DNA from 2 places in the Halobacillus sp. AWM4_238 genome. Region 1 is predicted to be linked to the other one. Evidence: riboswitches for the same ligand, from Rfam matches in the RefSeq annotation. Region 1 holds a riboswitch; the other holds the start of a gene.
The links. A riboswitch is a leader RNA that binds a small molecule or an ion and turns the genes downstream of it on or off. The one in region 1 is predicted to bind S-adenosylmethionine.
Positions count from the first base shown of each region.

Region 2: linked by a shared signal. The riboswitch ahead of ACXACN_RS16665 (PLP-dependent aspartate aminotransferase family protein) and the one ahead of ACXACN_RS10410 (methionine ABC transporter ATP-binding protein) in region 1 are both predicted to bind S-adenosylmethionine.

Region 1 is NZ_JBSWSY010000002.1:2,020,251-2,026,616, forward strand. Features, by position in the region: gene ACXACN_RS10400 (MetQ/NlpA family ABC transporter substrate-binding protein) at 1-647, opposite strand, end outside; gene ACXACN_RS10405 (methionine ABC transporter permease) at 674-1,342, opposite strand; gene ACXACN_RS10410 (methionine ABC transporter ATP-binding protein) at 1,335-2,360, opposite strand; SAM riboswitch class I at 2,444-2,552, opposite strand; SAM riboswitch class I at 2,764-2,869, opposite strand; gene ACXACN_RS10415 (TlpA family protein disulfide reductase) at 2,955-3,383, shown strand; gene ACXACN_RS10420 (thioredoxin family protein) at 3,523-3,834, opposite strand; gene ACXACN_RS10425 (toprim domain-containing protein) at 3,845-4,192, opposite strand; gene gcvH (glycine cleavage system protein GcvH) at 4,315-4,698, opposite strand; gene ACXACN_RS10435 (arsenate reductase family protein) at 4,781-5,140, opposite strand; gene ACXACN_RS10440 (acyl-CoA dehydrogenase family protein) at 5,588-6,366, opposite strand, start outside.
Region 2 is NZ_JBSWSY010000002.1:3,341,811-3,348,176, forward strand. Features, by position in the region: gene ACXACN_RS16660 (trans-sulfuration enzyme family protein) at 4-1,149, shown strand; SAM riboswitch class I at 1,223-1,333, shown strand; gene ACXACN_RS16665 (PLP-dependent aspartate aminotransferase family protein) at 1,471-3,249, shown strand; gene ACXACN_RS16670 (dicarboxylate/amino acid:cation symporter) at 4,146-5,384, shown strand; gene ACXACN_RS16675 (hypothetical protein) at 6,219-6,366, shown strand, end outside.

The DNA of each region.
Region 1 (6,366 bases):
GCATAGTTTGTGTTAATTGCAACAAGTACGTTTTCTTCACGTTGATACACTTGTGGAAGATTGGCTGCATCTACTCCTGTATCAAATTCGATGTTTTTAGGGTTTTCTACAATATCCTGTACAGTAGCATCTACTTTCTCAACATTTTCATCTAGTTTAATCAATCCCTCTTTCTCCAAGAGCGAGAGGATACGACCGTGTGTGGATACAGAACGACTCATGACTAGAGTTGTGCCTTCTTCAACTTTTTCAAGGCTTTCATACTTTTGGGAATAAACACCGATCGGCTCAATATGGATTCCCCCAAGGTTTGCAAAGTCATAGCCTTTCTCTTCCTCTTGAATTTCCATATAAGGAATCGTTTGGAAATAGTTCGCATCAATGCGGCCTTCATCTAAGTCCTGGTTTGGTAAAATATAATCCTGATATTCTTCGATCTCAAGCGTGATTCCTTCTTCTTCAAGCATAGGTTTCGCCTTCTCAAGAACTTCAGCATGTGGAACACTAGTCGCCCCTACTTTAATTTCTTTTGTTCCACCTTCTTCACTTTCTGATCCTGAGGCACTTTCTTCTTCATTTGAAGTCCCGCATGCTGCGAGCACTAGTATAAGCAGTAGTGCAGATAAACCCGTCCATATTTTTTTCATTTTCATTCTCTCCCTTTTTTTATATTTTATCTTTTATCCAATTTCCGTGAGATAGCATCTCCGATGAATTGGAAAATAAACACAATTAAAATGATTAAGATCGTACAAATAAATACAACGTCAAAATTGCTTCTTTGGAACCCATAAAAATAGGCAAAATCACCAAGACCACCGGAGCCGATTGCACCGGCTACAGCTGTGTATCCAATTAACGCAATCGCGGTTACTGTAATTCCGGAAATAAGAGCTGGCATCGATTCCGGAAGCAACACTTTAAAAATAATTGTCGAATATTTAGCTCCCATAGATTTTGCTGCTTCTACGACTCCTTTATCGACTTCTTTCAAAGCAATTTCCACCAGACGGGCGTAGAATGGAGCACCGCCAATAATCAGTGCGGGCAACGCTGCTTGTGGCCCTCGGATCGTCCCTAGAAGAAAGTCTGTAAACGGGAACAATAATAAGATGAGTATGATAAACGGAATGGCTCTAAATATGTTAACGATAGAAGCAGTGATCCAGTTCAATGTCTTGTTTGCCCAGAGCCCCCCAGGCCCAGTCAAATAAAGAAGGAGACCTAACAGCAAACCTAAAACGAAGGTTCCAGCAACAGATACAAGCGTCATATAAAGGGTTTCATTAGTAGCGGTAATCATATCTTCCATTCGTACATTCGGGAACCATTCATTAAACATGTGGATTCACCTCCACTTCTACCGATGTTGATTCAATATAATCAATGGCTCGTTCGATTTCTTTTTGTTCTCCATCAAACTGAACGAACATTGTCCCATATGCACCCTTTTGCGTTTGCGTAATCTTACCATGTAGTATGTTGACATTAATTTCAAACTTTCTTGATAAATCACTAATCAGTGCCTGATTTGTACTTTCTCCCACAAAGTGAAGACGTATAATTTTTCCTGACTGATAATGATCTTTGATCAATTGCAAGGATGTTTCTTTTTCCGGGTCACCCATTACCTGATCCACAAACTTCTTCGTGACTGCTTTTTGAGGATGTAGGAAGACATCCAACACATCGCCTTGTTCAACAATTTTCCCTTCTTCCATAACAGCCACCTGATGACAAATTTTGCGAATAACATGCATTTCGTGTGTAATTAGAACGATTGTAAGGCCAAGTTTTTCGTTAATATCCACTAGAAGATCAAGAATCGAGTCCGTCGTCTCTGGGTCCAACGCGGATGTAGCTTCATCACATAAGAGAACTTTAGGATTGTTTGCAAGAGCTCTGGCTATTCCGACTCTCTGCTTTTGCCCGCCGCTCAGTTGGGATGGATAAGAACCGCCCCGGCCCTTTAACCCGACCAATTCTATCAACTCTTCGACACGCTTTTGCCTCTCTGCTTTAGGGATTCCAGCAACCTCCAATGGAAAAGCAATATTATCATGAACTGTTCGCGACCATAGCAAATTGAAATGTTGGAAAATCATCCCTATCTCTTGTCTCGCTAATCTTAACTTCCCTTTGCTTAAAGCCGTCAGTTCTTGATCATCGACGTGAATACTTCCTTCTGTAGGATCTTCCAAGCGGTTCAATAAACGAATAAATGTACTCTTACCGGCTCCACTATAGCCGATTACTCCATAAATTTCTCCTTTGTTTATGTTAAGACTTAAATCATCCACTGCTCGTACATCTTGATCTTTTGTGTGGAATATCTTTGATAGTCCTTTAATTGAAATCATGCTGCTTTCCCTCCACTTTCAAAAAAACGCCACCCTGTCATGAGAACAGAATGGCGTTTTTTAATCTTACCTGAAAATCTGTTCTCTCATCTGTCAAAGATTTATACTTTGCAGGAATTGGCACCTGAGCAAGACAGTCTTGCCGGTTGCCGGGCATCATCGGGCCAGTCCCTCCGCCACTCTGGATAAGAGATTTTATTTATTAAATTATTATCACTTTAACTCGTTTAAGTAGTACAAAGTGGATTTTAGCATCGTACGAATTTTGTGTCAACTGATAAAACAGATTGTTCAGAAAAATAAAATTCAAAAATAGAAAAGAAATGCTTAATTCTTCCACACAAGTACGTCCATAAATGAAAAAAATCCCTTCTTTAATAGAAGAGATTCATCGCTTTTACAATTCTCATCTATCAAAGTCAAAGACTTCGCAGGAATTAGCACCGTGCAGGTTACCTGCCGGTTGCCGGGCATCGTCGGGCCAGTCCCTCCGCCACTCTGAATAAGTGAAGATGTCGATATGAAATTAGTAATTATGTTAGCATGGGATTTAAATGAGCGTCAATCCATAACATTCCGCCAGTAAAAAGGAGAATGACATTGAGTAAACAAGCCCCTTTATTTGAACTGCCATACATTAACGACCACTCTTCCAGTTACAGACTTGAAGAAGATTTAGGAAAAGTTATCGTCTTGACCTTCTGGGCTTCCTGGTGTCCAGATTGCGGGAAAGACTTACCTAGGAAAGAGCAATTGTTTAAAACGATGGATCATGACAAAGTAAAAATGATGACGATAAATGTAACCGGAAGGGAACGGAAGAGTGAGGAAGGAATGGAATACTTCGAAAAGTTCTTAACACAACCTACACTTTCTGATGATGGACGCTATGTCTATGACTTGTATCATTGTGATGGTGTCCCTTCCACCATCATCATTAACCAACAAGGTGAGGTCCATGCGAATTTTGGCGATCAGTCCTCCTTTTTAGATATTGTAAGCAAACTGGGAGAAATCATATGAAGTGCATAAAAAAGACAGCATGGACGTTGAGACGTCTTTGCTGTCTTCTTTGTTTCTCTTTAACTGTTAGATCCTATCCAAATAAGAAAGAGCATTTATTTATTCAACAATGGTGGTCATTTCCTGGGAAATACAAACACTATTCAACAAAACCAACCACTTTCTCATACATATAGGAAACAGAGTGAAAAGCGTAAATCTTTTCTTCTATTTCCCCTTCCCTCATCACCAGCAGACATGGAACGCTTTTAATCTTATACTGTTGCATCAACTCCGGGTGTAGAGAAGCATTCATTTCCTTAAAAACTTCTTTATTGAATACAGCCTCGAGCGTTGTAAGCATTTGACGTGCTAAATGGCAAGTTGCACAAAAAGGGCTATGGATGAAAATTAGGGCTGTATGTGGAGTTTCCATGAGCTCTTTCACATTTGTTGTCTTTATTTCCTCCACATGTATCCTCCTATATTAAATAAATCGACTTGACGTTGAAATGTCTACTAAGTAGGGCTCTTGCTAGTTCAGCTTCCGGTGTAGCAGCCACTTCCCTGAAGGCCTTATCTATATAGATGTGCTCGGCGTGAGGAAGTTCTTCCATCAATTGCTTTCTCAGCTTGTAGCCGGAGTCATCTTCATCCACTAGAATATATACAGTTCGATCATCTAAGTTATGGTCAAGGATCATTTCTTCCATTCGCTCAATACCTAGAGTTCCATGGGTACAAATAATTTCAATTTCTTCATCAAGGACTTTGTTCAACTTCTTTTTATCCGTGATTCCTTCAACAATGACGATTCGTTCTCCATCCATCTTCATCACCTACTATATAGAAACAGACCATGCCAATCAGGCATGGTCTGAACATGATTAAGATCAAACGTGATCATGTCAGACAAGGTTTTACAAAGCCCTGCCTGTCCAATGCACTATCTTTAGTCTTCATCAATCATTGCTTCATATTCTTCCGGGGTCATCAAGTCGTTGATTTTAGAGTTGTCCGTTGGTTCGACTACAACCATCCAAGCTTTATCGTAAGGCGATTCATTGACAAACTCCGGGCTGTCTTCCAGGTCTTCGTTTACTTCAACAACTTTACCACTTAGAGGGGCGTAAAGTTCAGAGACAGTCTTAACGGATTCTACGCTACCAAATGGCTCATCCGCTTCTAGTTCATCCCCGACTTCTGGAAGTTCTACGAATACGATATCCCCAAGTTCTGACTGAGCAAATTCAGTAATACCGACTCTTACTTTTTCTCCTTCTTCTTTTACCCATTCGTGCTCTTCAGAATAACGCAGATCTTTAGGTACGCTCATTTCCATTACCTCCAAAAAATTAATTTAGTTTAACAACAAGTATAAACATAAAAGCTATAGGCTTCTATTCCCAATAATGTGCTCACGGAGTCCAAACGTTTTCAAATTCATCCTGCTTGAACCCTACCGTTGTTTTTTCTCCATCAGTAAGGATGGGCCGTTTAATCAGCATCCCATCAGATGCAAGCCATTCAATCATTTCGCCTTCTTCTGCTTCTTTTAGCTTTTCCTTCATATTCAATTCTCTATACTTTTTCCCACTAGTGTTGAAGAATTTTTTTACAGGCTTGCCACTAGTAGTTATCAAGTTTTTCAACTCTTCTTCTGAAGGGGGAGTATTGACAATATGTACAGATTCGTAGTCAAGCCCTTCATCATCCAACCATTTTTTTGCTTTCTTGCACGTACCGCAATTCGGGTACCAATAGAAGGTTAAAGACATTTACACACCCTCCTTCTTTCTTGTTGTCTAATATTTTATCACAACGAAGGTAAAGATTTCATTTATTTCTATTATTGTCTTCACAATCCTTACATAAAACTCTTCCATCACAGCTCCCGATTGTAAAAGACTCAGTTTCGATACTATTGTTGAGTGAATGGGGCTGAGGGGAATAGCTCGCTTTCCGCGGGAGCGCGGTGAGCCTCCGCCCCTTTGCCATATAAGTATCTCGAAACCACTTCCAGAACTAGGCTCGTTCTATACGTATTAGGAGCTATTACACAAAAATTCCATCGTATGGATAAAACTCAACAACCGCTTGCAAATCATCTCAAAACTAAGGCTTCCACAATCCTGTCATAACGTTTTATAAGAAGAGGTCAAAACGAAGGCCTGCACCTTCGCGTTTTCGAAAGTGCAGGCCCTGTGCCACATCTACTAATATTATTAAACCGTGTATTTTTCGGCTGCAATCAACGTTTTCGCGATTTCGCGCTTCTTAGGAATGACGTTGATCGGTGTATGGCGTGTCAGTTTACGCATGGCACCGAGCATCATTCGTAAAGAATCCCCTTTTTCGGCTGCAATCAATGTTTCTTTTGCATGCGCCTCGATTCGGTTGAAGGCTTCCTGGACATATACCTGGGTATAAAGAAGTTTCTGCTTGTTCTTCTCTTCACCTGTTTTATTGATGGCTTTCTCAGTACGGAGGACGGCAGATTCCATATTGTAAATCTCGCCTACAATATCAGCGATATTCACAAGGAGTTCTTGTTCATTTTCCAGTTTCTCTCCGTATTTCTGTGCGGCAAGTCCTGCGGCAAGGAGACCAATCTTCTTCGCGTTCTTCAGTAAATATTTCTCTTGTTCGAGAACTTCATCGCCTGGTTCCTCTGGCATCATCATCATGATTTCTTCTTGAAGGGTTTGAGCTTTTTGAAGCAAAGGTAATTCGCCTTTCATCGCTTTCTTCAACAAAGTACCTGGGACGATCATTCGGTTGATTTCATTCGTTCCTTCAAAGATTCTGTTGATTCGGGAATCGCGGTACATTCTTTCTACTTCGTATTCTGCCATGAACCCGTATCCCCCATGGATTTGTACAGCTTCGTCTACGGCAAAGTCAAGGAGCTCTGTACCGAACACTTTGTTCAATGAGCATTCAATGGCATATTCTGCAATAACTTTAGCAACAGCAGCGCCATCTTTCAGTTCTTCATCTGACA
Region 2 (6,366 bases), 1.3 Mb from region 1:
ACGATGACGAATGCATCTTTTGATACAAAAATAGTCCATCATAAGACGGATCAAAGTCTTGTCCCAAATAGCAAGAGTACACCGATTTATCAGACATCCGCTTTTACATTCAAAGATTTGGACCATTTAGAAAGTTATTATGAGGGAGACAGCCCTTATTTATATACGCGAGAGCGGAACCCTAATACAGATGAACTTGCAGGAACGGTTGCAGAACTGGAAGAAGCGCCAGCCGGAGTAGCGTCTTCATCTGGTATGTCCGCCATCCTTGCCGGTATTCTCGCTGTTGCAAAACCAGGAGATCATATTGTTGCAGCAGAAGATGTATATGGAGGTTCACACAAGCTGATCACAAAAGAGCTCCCCACCTTTGGCATTGAAGTTACGATGGTTTCTTTTCAAAATCTGGACGATGTTTCGAATGCGATCACGGACCAAACAAAGCTCCTTTATACTGAATCGATTTCGAATCCCTTCCTGCGGGTTGAGGATTTAGAGGGGTTAGTCGCTCTTGCTCGTGAGAACAATGTGAAAACAATGGTTGATAATACATTCGCCACTCCATACTTATTGCAGCCGTACAAACATGGCGTCGATCTCGTTGTACACAGTGGCACGAAGTACATCGGAGGACACAGTGACGTGACGTGCGGGGTGCTAGTCGGAAATGAGGATTTGATTCAAGCAGCGACCCAAAAGGTTGTCACGTTTGGTGCGAATCTCAGTCCGTTTGAAGCCTGGCTTACTCAACGAGGAGCCAAAACTTTAGGTCTTAGGATGAAGAAACAATCCTACAATGCAAAGCAGGTAGCTAAAGCTCTTGGTGATCATGATACGGTTCGTGCCGTCTATTATCCTGAGCGGGTATCGGAAAGAGGAAACGGGGCCATTGTTACCATTGAGCTTGAAGATTCCGTTGATATAGAGGCTTTTTTCCGGTCTCTTGGATGGATAAAAATTGCTCCTACGTTAGCGGGGGTAGAGACAACGGTTTCGTACCCTGTCCGTACCTCTCACCGCGCGTTATCAGACACTGAACGTGAGAAAATCGGCATCAATAACTATGTCATCCGCTTGTCGATTGGAATCGAAGATCATGAAGATATCATTAAACAGCTGGCAAGAGCAATCGCAGGTTCCGAATATTAAATTTTCTAAAATAATTGACTTTTCTGATTGTTATTCGTTATAATTCTCAACATAATCATTCAACTGCATACATCTCTTATCAAGAGAGGCTGAGGGAATAGGCCCTGTGAAGCCCGGCAACCTTCAAACATCGGTTTGAAAAGGTGCCAAGTCCTACAGATCACATGGATCTGGCAGATAAGAGGAGGAACCGAAATGACAAACCCTCTTCTTATTTGGAAGAGGGTTTTTTGCTGTTCGAAAAAAGGTTCAGTGACGTTTCATACGTATAATGCCTACTATGCCAATAAGGTTGGAGTACTTTTTAAGGAGGAAATAATCATGACGAATTCTTTTGAAAGCTATGATGTCGATACAATTTCTTTGCACGGAGGACAGTCGCCCGATCCGACGACAGGATCACGAGCTGTCCCCATTTACCAAACGACTTCTTACGTTTTTCACGACACCGAACACGCCCAGAGCCTTTTTGCTCTTGATGAGCCTGGGAATATCTATTCCCGTATCGGTAATCCGACCGTCGATGTTTTTGAAAAAAGAATGGCCCTCCTGGAAGGCGGAGTGGCTTCTGTTGCAACGGCTTCCGGGATGTCAGCCATCGCTCTGTCCATTCTGAACATCGCAGGTTCTGGAGATGAAATCGTTGCTGCAGCGAACCTTTATGGAGGGACTTATAATTTGTTCGCTAACACTTTACCGCAATATGGCATTAAAGTTCGCTTTGTTGACCCTGAGGACCCGGAAAATTTCCGCAAAGCCATCACGGATCAAACCAAAGCGGTTTTCGCAGAAACGATTGGAAACCCAAGCCTTCATGTACTGGATATTGAAAAGGTAGCGGCTGTGGCTCATGAACACGGGATACCCCTTCTCATCGACAATACATTCGCAACTCCATATACATGCCGTCCCATAGAGCATGGGGCTGATATCGTTATCCATTCCGCTACAAAATGGATCGGAGGCCATGGGACAGCAATCGGAGGAGTCGTTGTAGACGGGGGACAATTCAATTGGGGAAACGGCAAGTACCCGGTTTTCACAGAGCCTGATGACAGTTATAACGGGATTGTTTATACCGCTGACTTTGGAACGCTCGCTTATATTACGAAACTGCGTGTTCAGTTGCTTCGTGACTTTGGTTCCTGCTTGAGTCCTCAAAATGCATTCTTGTTATTACAAGGGCTGGAGACGTTGCATTTGCGTGTTGCTCGTCATGGAGACAATGCTCAGGAAATTGCGGAGTACTTACAAGGTCATCCTGATGTGGAATGGGTGGCATATCCAGGGTTGTCCTCACATCCAGCTCACAAGCTGGCAAATCAATACCTTGAAGGAGGCTACGGATCCATCGTTAACTTTGGCATCAAGGGCGGAAGGGAAGCGGGTAGAAAAGTGATCAATCATATCTCCCTTTGGTCCCATGTAGCTAACGTAGGAGATGCGAAATCATTGATCATTCACCCCGCTTCCACCACGCACCAGCAATTGTCTATTGAAGAACTTGCTGCAAGTGGAGTGACGGAAGAATTAATTCGTCTATCTATAGGACTTGAATCGAGCAAAGATTTGATCAATGATCTTGATCGTGCCATTGCGAAAGCAACTGGAAGAGAGACGGAGAAAACAGCCATCACTGAAAATGATGAGGGTGTGATCAAGTGGGCTTTGAGTTCTTCTAAAACAAAAGAAGATGGAGAGACGCGCCCTAAACGTTTAGCCGTTGTCGGATTGAGCGGAAAGCCATCACGTCCGAGCCACCGTCTTGCTCGAAAAATGCAAAGGCTCGGGTACCAAATCATCCCCGTCAATCCGAGAGAAACAGAAGTACTTGGAGAGAAGGCGTACCCAGACCTGAGATCGATTCCATTCAAAGTTGATGTCGTTCAAGTGTTCCGCAGTCCAGAAGCAGCCATTGAAATTGCGAAAGAAGCGGCAGATATCCGCCCGGATGTGTTCTGGCTGCAAGAAGGTGTCATCGCACCGAAGGCGGCCCAAATTGCAAGTGAAGCAGGACTTGAAGTCGTTCATAACCGCTGTACGTATAAAGAGGCCCAACGTTTGCGGGGGGCGATTGACACATACGCCTGTGAAATCTAATAACCCAAAAAGAGGAGGGTGGGAGTTATAGAAGGCATTCATCACTTTGAGGTTATAGTGAGGTGTTTCTGGCTGGGGATTTAGCTCACATGGATGAGGAGGGATACGTAATCTTCCAGAGCAGGAATGATGACAGGTTATCTATTTTACTGGAGAGCGGGTCGGTCCTTTTGAAGTGGAGGGCAAATTGCTTGAGCACCCGGCTATACGGGAGTTAGGGTGGTTGGAAAGCCCCACCTGGTAAGCGAAGAAATCGTGAAAGCTGTTGTTGTGGTGAATGATGGGTTTGACAAAGGAGAAGATCTTTAAGCGTTTTGGAAAAAAAGAGCTTGTCCCCCACTGCGCTCCCAAAGAAATTGAAATTATTGAAGAGCTTCCGATAACGCAGATTAGCGGAAAAGTACTGCGTTGGGAATTAAAGAAGCGGGCAAAAGTGTATTCTTAATAAAGAACGGCTGTCGCAGACGCAGCCGTTTTTTTATGCAGCAGGATAAAATTATATGCATAGACAACGGGGGTTTTAGAATATATAATATATTCTAAACATTCTAGCAATATAGAAATAACTATAATCCTCGCGGTTTCAATGGCCATTGAAAGTTGTACAACACCATCGGGGAAATACTTGTAAAAGAAACTAACAGCAAATTCTATTCAATTTTCAAACATTCTATGATATAATTTATAAAGCACATTTCCACACGCGTTGGTTGCAACCATCAATCACGAGTCTTATACTCATTCAAGATGAGGCTCAAAGGTACTCAATTTCATATTGTAAGCAAGTCTTTTTTTAATGCTCTTGGACATGACTGGGGTCATGTCGCTTTAAAGAATTTTCACTTTTTAAACAAAATAATAAGTAAGCGCATTCATAATGTTTAGGAGGTTCCTTCATGAAACTAACAACCAAGATTTTTATAGGTTTAATTCTTGGTGCTGTTGTAGGCTTAGGTCTTCATTTAGCTGCACCAGATCTGTTCAGTACGTTAGATGCTTTTGTTTTTGGTCCTTTAGGTACAGTTTTCTTAAATCTTATTAAAATGCTAGTTGTCCCGATCGTGTTTTTCTCGATCACACTAGGTACTGCTTCTCTAGGTGATCCAAAGAAATTAGGTAGAATCGGTGGAAAGACCATTGCGTTCTTCCTTGTCACAACAACAATTGCGATTAGTATCGCGATTTCACTTGCTTATCTTTTCCAACCGGGCAATATCGACATTAACCCAGCAGGTGCAGAGTATGAGGCTAAAGAAGCGCCTGGCGTCGTCGAAACATTTACAAGCATTATCCCGACGAACCCGATCCAGGCAATGACCGAAGGGAACATGCTTCAAATTATCGCCTTCGCCATCTTCATCGGTTTCGCATTAGCGATGCTTGGTAAGAAAACAGAGGGTATTTACAAACTTGTCGAACAAGGAAATGAAATCATGATGTTCCTTGTGAACTTGATTATGCGTTTTGCTCCTTATGGTGCATTCGGTCTCCTTGCTTCTGCAATTGGAACAATGGGAATCGATGGAATGAAAGGGATGGCTATGTACATGATTGTCGTCATCCTCGGTTTGATCATCCACGGAATCGTCACATACGGCTCTGCTGTTGCTTTCCTTGGAAAAATGAATCCGATTAAGTTCGTTAAAGGGTTCTTCCCTGCCATGACGGTCGGTTTCAGTACGTCCAGCAGTAGTTCAACACTGCCGATTTCCATGAAAACAGCTCAAGAGAACTTGAATGTACCGAAGCCAGTCAGTAGTTTCGTCCAGCCGTTGGGTGCTACCATCAACATGGATGGTACAGCCATCATGCAAGGTGTGGCCACGATCTTCATCGCTCAAGTGTACGGTTCTGACCTATCCTTTGCTCAACTGGTCATGGTCGTTCTTACAGCAGTCCTTGCGAGTATCGGTACCGCTGGGGTTCCTGGTGTCGGACTGATTATGCTTGCAATGGTTCTTAACCAAGTTTCCCTACCAGTTGAAGGGATCGCGTTAATTATTGGTATCGACCGACTGCTTGATATGCTGCGTACATCCTTGAACATCACAGGAGATGCTGCATGTGCGGTTGTAGTCGCTGAATCTGAAAGAAAACACGGCATTGATGAAGATGCCAAACGTATGGAAGCATAAAGCATTCTACACAAAAGTGCAACCTTTTTTGGTTGCACTTTTTATTTTTATATAAAGTGGCAGGATTCTGTAAGACTTGATTTCGAGACTTTTGTTGGAGCTAAGGGGATCCGGGAAAAGGTTCGCTTTCCGTGGGCGAGTGATGAGCCTCCTCGAGCTAAAGCTCTGCGGGGTCTCATCTACCACGCACTTCCCACAGGAGTCTCACCGTTTCCCTCCGCCCCTTTGCTATATGAGGTTCTCGAAATCGCCTCTAACCGTAACCGGACGAGTTATGTAATGAAGACCTGCACACCGACGCCGTTTTAGAATCGTTTTAACCAAAGGTCCTGCATGAATAAAGCGAGGAAACAGGGGCTGGGAAACGTCCGCATGAAAACCGAATGGAAACACGAACGTGTATGTCTTTCTCCTGACTGATCCAAAACACTGCAAATCGTTGTTTCCCTGACCCCGTATCCATGGCCAGGAATTGTCTGTTCATTCTTTCAACAGGACAAGGCTTCCTCTAAGGATGCGAGGTGTGTGCTCACCGCGCTCCTGCGGAAAGCGAGTCATTCCCCGAAGCCCCCATCCACTCAACAAACGTCTCGAAACTGAGTCTTCCACAAACAGGAGAGTTTATGGAAGAGAGGGGAACTTTATGATGAGTCCGGCTGTTTTATGCAAACAGCTGGACTTTTTTATGGGAAGCTATTGGATTTGTTGATTGGATACAAAGGGTTTTGGTTGAGAAAGAAGAATATAAGTAACGAAGAATAGGAGAGGGGTGACGTGTACCTAAAGCCTCACATGGGTATAGTAAAAGATAGATAACTTGGAAGAGGTGATGCAATGTTTTATTCAGTGACGTTACAAAAAATAATCTTTCTTACAGGAATCGGTATTATTATCGGCGCCATCATCGGGTTTTCTTCCGTCCTTGGATTTGGTCTTGATGGCTCTGTTTTCGTGCTATCTATGTTCTTGAGTATCATCAGTG